DNA from 2 places in the Olleya sp. NP1-10 genome. Region 1 is predicted to be linked to the other one. Evidence: riboswitches for the same ligand, from Rfam matches in the RefSeq annotation. Region 1 holds a riboswitch; the other holds the start of a gene.
The links. A riboswitch is a leader RNA that binds a small molecule or an ion and turns the genes downstream of it on or off. The one in region 1 is predicted to bind S-adenosylmethionine.
Positions count from the first base shown of each region.

Region 1 (2,476 bases):
ACTGCGTTTTGATAAGCAGCTGCTACTTTTTTATACACTTCTTTTTCTGTTGTTTGTTTCTGTATTTGTGCTTTTTCTATGTTAATTGATGCTGTTTGTACAGCTGCTTTAGTTTGATTTCTGTTAAAAATTGGTATGGACAATGACAATCCTAATTTTTGATTGAAATTAATATCAAATTGATCTGAAAATGTATTAGTATCAACACTTGTGTAACCAGATCCAATACTTCCTGTTAATGATAAGGTTGGTAAAAAACCTCCTTTAGCTATATCTAACTCTTTTTCGTTGGCGGCTATATTTAAATTGCTTGCTTGTACTTCTGGTAAAAAACCTATTGCGTTATTGTATAATTGATTTTTATCAATGTTTAGGTTAATTAAATCCATGTTTTCATCAATGGTTTCAATTTCTATATCTTCTAGAGGAGATAATTCTAATAATTGCTTAAGTTGAATGATATATTGCTGGTAATTATTTTTAGCAGATATTACATTATACTTATTGGTTGCTGCTTGACTTTGTGCTTCTGTATAATCTCCTAAAGCAATGGTACCTACATCTAATCTAGCCTTTGCACGTTGTACTTCTTTTTCAGATGCAACGACATTATTTTCTGCAATAGCAATACTTTCTTTACTATAAAGTGTTTGTAAATACACTTCTAAAATGTTTAAAACAATATTATTTTTTTCGACTTCTTCTAGAAAAATACTCTGCTCTAATAAAATCTTGTTTTGCTTGATTTGGTTGCTAAGTTGATTACCTTGAAATAAAGTCATCGAACTATTAATACCAACATTTGTACTATGGATTTGATCTGTAACATAATCGCTTGTAATTGGATCGATAGTACTTCCATTTGAAAAACTTTGCGATGCACTACCAAATAAATTAGGTAGTCTAGATGACTTAGCTTTGCTGTAATCTACTTCGGCAAGGTCTTTATCTAAAGCGGCATCTTTTACCGTAATATTATGCTCAATTGCATAATCTATACAATCTTGAAGCGACCAAATTTTAGTTGATGTTTCTTGAGCAAACGACAGTTGCACAAAAAATAAACTGATGATGATTAAATATAATTTCATTTTAAAAGGTATTTAAATTCTACACTTCAAAGATGAAACTATATGCTATCTTATTATAAAGCAATAGACGTTTGAGGGTTTTAACTATACGAAATCATGTAATCTATCGACGAGAATTTTGGCTATTTTAAAAATTAACACTTTTTAAGAATTACGTATTGCTTTCTGCCCTATTTTTGCAGACTTAAAATTAATTATCAAGAATCTCTAAAAGGAGATAGCAACCTGCAATAACGAGCAAGGTGCTAAATAGATAAGCCAATTGATTGGAACAAATGTTAACACATCTTTCTTATTATTTTGATTGCTATTTCCTTTTTTAAAATGAAAAACAAAATGGCAAGTCCACAACAAATTACTCCAAAATTTTCAGCTTTAATTCCGCTATTTGTATTTGTATTTACGTTTTTAGGTGTTGGAATTTATCAAAACGATTTTTATGCACTTCCTGCTCCAATTGCAGTTATAGTTGGTATTATTGTTGCTTTTTTAATGTTTAGACAATCGATTAATTCTAAAATTGAAACGCTTTTAAAAGGTTGTGGAGATGATAAGATTTTAACCATGTGTTTAATCTACTTATTAGCAGGTGCTTTTGCTACCATTACCAAAGCCACAGGAAGTGTTGACGCTATTGTTAATTTAGGATTAGACTTTATTGCCATACAATACATCTATTTTGGTGTGTTTGTCATTGCTGCATTTTTATCGGTTTCTACAGGAACTTCGGTTGGAGCCATCGTTGCTTTAGCACCTATTGTAATTGGTTTTGCAGACAAAAGTAGTGTAGATTTAGCAATACTTTGTGGCGCACTTTTAGGCGGAAGTATGTTTGGTGATAATTTATCTGTAATATCAGACACTACCATAGCAGCAACCCAATCGCTAGGCTGTAAAATGAGCGATAAATTTAAGCAGAACATTAAAATAGCGTTGCCAGCAGCTTTATTTACTATTGCTATACTAATTATTCAAGGTTTGGGATTAGAAACTAATGTTGAAGACTCTACGATTTACAACTATTCTGTATTTAAAATATTACCTTATTTATTAGTTATCATACTGTCTATTATAGGAATTAACGTATTTGTCACTTTACTTTTAGGTGTTATTACTGGTGGACTTTTAGGAATTATTTATGGAGATTTTACGCTAATTGAATCTACTAAAATAGCATACACAGGCTTTACAAGTATGACCGAAATATTTTTACTATCGTTATTAACTGGTGGTTTAGCTGCTTTAGTTTCAAAAAATGGAGGAATAGATTATATATTAAATAAAATAAAAAAACTGATTAAAAACAAGACGTCTGCACAGTTAGGAATTGCCTCTTTAGTTGGTACCATAAACATGGCGATCGCCAATAATACTGTATCAATAAT
Region 1 is NZ_CM147840.1:2,673,430-2,675,905, forward strand. Features, by position in the region: gene AC0L4B_RS12460 (TolC family protein) at 1-1,091, opposite strand, end outside; SAM-I-IV-variant riboswitch at 1,281-1,377, shown strand; gene AC0L4B_RS12465 (Na+/H+ antiporter NhaC family protein) at 1,428-2,476, shown strand, end outside.

Region 2 (2,476 bases), 1.3 Mb from region 1:
ATGTTAGGTTTTAGTGATGGTACTAAAGATGGTGGTTACTTAATGGCTAATTGGGCTATTTATAAAGCCAAAGAACGCTTAACAGCAATTTCTAGAAAATACGATGTAACAGTAATATTTTTTGATGGTCGTGGTGGACCACCAGCAAGAGGAGGAGGTAAAACTCATAATTTTTACGCTTCACTAGGTCCAACCATAGAGGATAAAGAAGTGCAGTTGACCATTCAAGGTCAGACGATTAGTTCTAATTTTGGGACATTAGATTCGTCACAATATAACTTAGAGCAATTAATAAGTTCTGGTATTTATAATAGTTTAAGTAATGCAGATTTAAGTATGATTCCAGAAAACAGAGTTGTTATGGATAACTTAGCAAAACTGAGTTACCAAACATATGTAGACTTTAAAAATCATCCTAAATTTATTTCGTATTTAGAGCACATGAGTACACTTAAATATTACGCAAAGACTAATATTGGGAGTAGACCATCAAAACGTGGTAAGTCTGAAGGTTTAGTATTTGATGATTTAAGAGCCATCCCTTTTGTAGGATCTTGGAGTCAATTAAAACAGAATGTTCCTGGGTTTTTTGGTGTTGGTACAGCTTTAAAACATTATGAAGATGCAGGCGAGTTTGAAAAAGCACAACGCTTATTTAAAACCTCTAGTTTTTTCAGAACTTTAATAGAAAATAGTATGATGTCATTATCAAAATCGTTTTTTGATTTGACTAAATATATGAGTGAAGATCCTGAGTATGGTGAGTTTTGGAATGTGATACATACAGAGTATTTAACAACAAAACGACTGATTTTAAAACTTACAGGCTATACTGAGTTGATGGAGGAAGAGCCATCAGGTAAAGCATCCATTAAAGTCAGAGAGTCCATTGTACTACCATTATTAACTATTCAACAATTTGCTTTAAAACAAATTCAAGAATTAGAAAAAGCAGAAGAAAAAGATGTAGACTTAATTGCTGTATATGAAAAACTAGTAACAAGGTCGTTATTTGGAAATATAAATGCAAGTCGTAATTCGGCTTAAATTTTAGGTAAAATTATTGTTTTACTAAGGGTGTATAGCAAGTTTGATGTATTCAAGCTTGCTATACTTGTTTAAAGATTATTTTTCTTTAAAAATTTAATTTAATAGAATTATTTTCTGTAAACTTAAAAATAAGTTAAATTTTAAGAATATTATTCTGTTTTGTTTGTTTGTGATAAATAAATTTTGCAATATTTGTATTCACAAAGTTCAAACACTTACTGAAATGTTATCAAGAAAGGTGGAGAGATAGACTCGTTGAAACCTTAGCAACCCTTAGACTTACTAAGAAGGTGCTACATTCTACTTAATAGATGATTCATTAATCAACTATTGGATAGATAACTTAAATCTAATTACTCATTTGTAATTAGTAATTTCTTTTTAACATTTTTCTATTAGGTACGCTTCCAATGAAGCTTATTTGACTTTTGAATTAATTTAGTTTAACTCGAAAAAATTAGAAAAATGAGTACACAAAAATTCGCTACACAAGCATTACACGCAGGTCACGACACCACACAAACAGGAGGAACAAGAGCAGTACCTATTTACCAGACATCATCTTATGTGTTTGATAATTCAGACGATGCTGCAGGACGATTTAATTTATCTGTTCCTGGATTTATTTACACAAGATTAAATAATCCAACTAATGATGTTTTAGAGCAACGTATAGCTGCTTTAGAAGGCGGTATTGCAGCAGTTGCAACAGCTTCTGGTACTGCAGCTATTTCAACAACATTATTAACGTTATTAAAAGCAGGAGACCACATTGTAGCATCTAGTAGTTTGTATGGTGGTACTTATAATTTGTTAAGTGTAACCTTGCCTAGACACGGTATTACTACAACATTTGTAGATCCATCAGATCCTGAAAATTTTAGTAAAGCTGCTCAAGAAAATACTAGAGCTATTTTTGTCGAGTCTTTAGGGAATCCTAAATTAGATGTATTAGATCTTGAAGTAATTGCCCAACATGCAAAAGCACACAAAGTGCCATTAATTGTTGATAATACAGTAGCAACACCATATTTATTAAACCCAATTAAGTATGGAGCAAACATAGTCATCCATTCGCTAACAAAATATATCACAGGTAACGGAACGTCTTTAGGAGGCATTATTGTTGATGCAGGAACCTTTGACTGGACTAATGGTAAGTTTCCAGAGTTTACAGAACCTTCTGCAGGTTATCATGGTTTAGTGTACAGCGAAGCTATTGGTCCAGCAGCTTTTATTGCAAAAATCAGAGTTGAAGGTTTGCGTGATTATGGAGGCGCATTAAGTCCTTTTAATGCTTTTCAAATTATTCAGGGTTTAGAAACATTAGAATTACGAATATTAAAGCATTCGCAAAACGCTTTAATATTAGCCAAATGGTTACAAGAACAACCAGAAGTAACGTGGGTAAATTATCCAGGATTAC
Region 2 is NZ_CM147840.1:1,405,982-1,408,457, forward strand. Features, by position in the region: gene AC0L4B_RS06460 (phosphoenolpyruvate carboxylase) at 1-1,047, shown strand, start outside; SAM riboswitch class I at 1,274-1,395, shown strand; gene AC0L4B_RS06465 (O-acetylhomoserine aminocarboxypropyltransferase/cysteine synthase family protein) at 1,516-2,476, shown strand, end outside.
Region 2: another riboswitch for S-adenosylmethionine. It lies ahead of AC0L4B_RS06465 (O-acetylhomoserine aminocarboxypropyltransferase/cysteine synthase family protein); the one in region 1 lies ahead of AC0L4B_RS12465 (Na+/H+ antiporter NhaC family protein).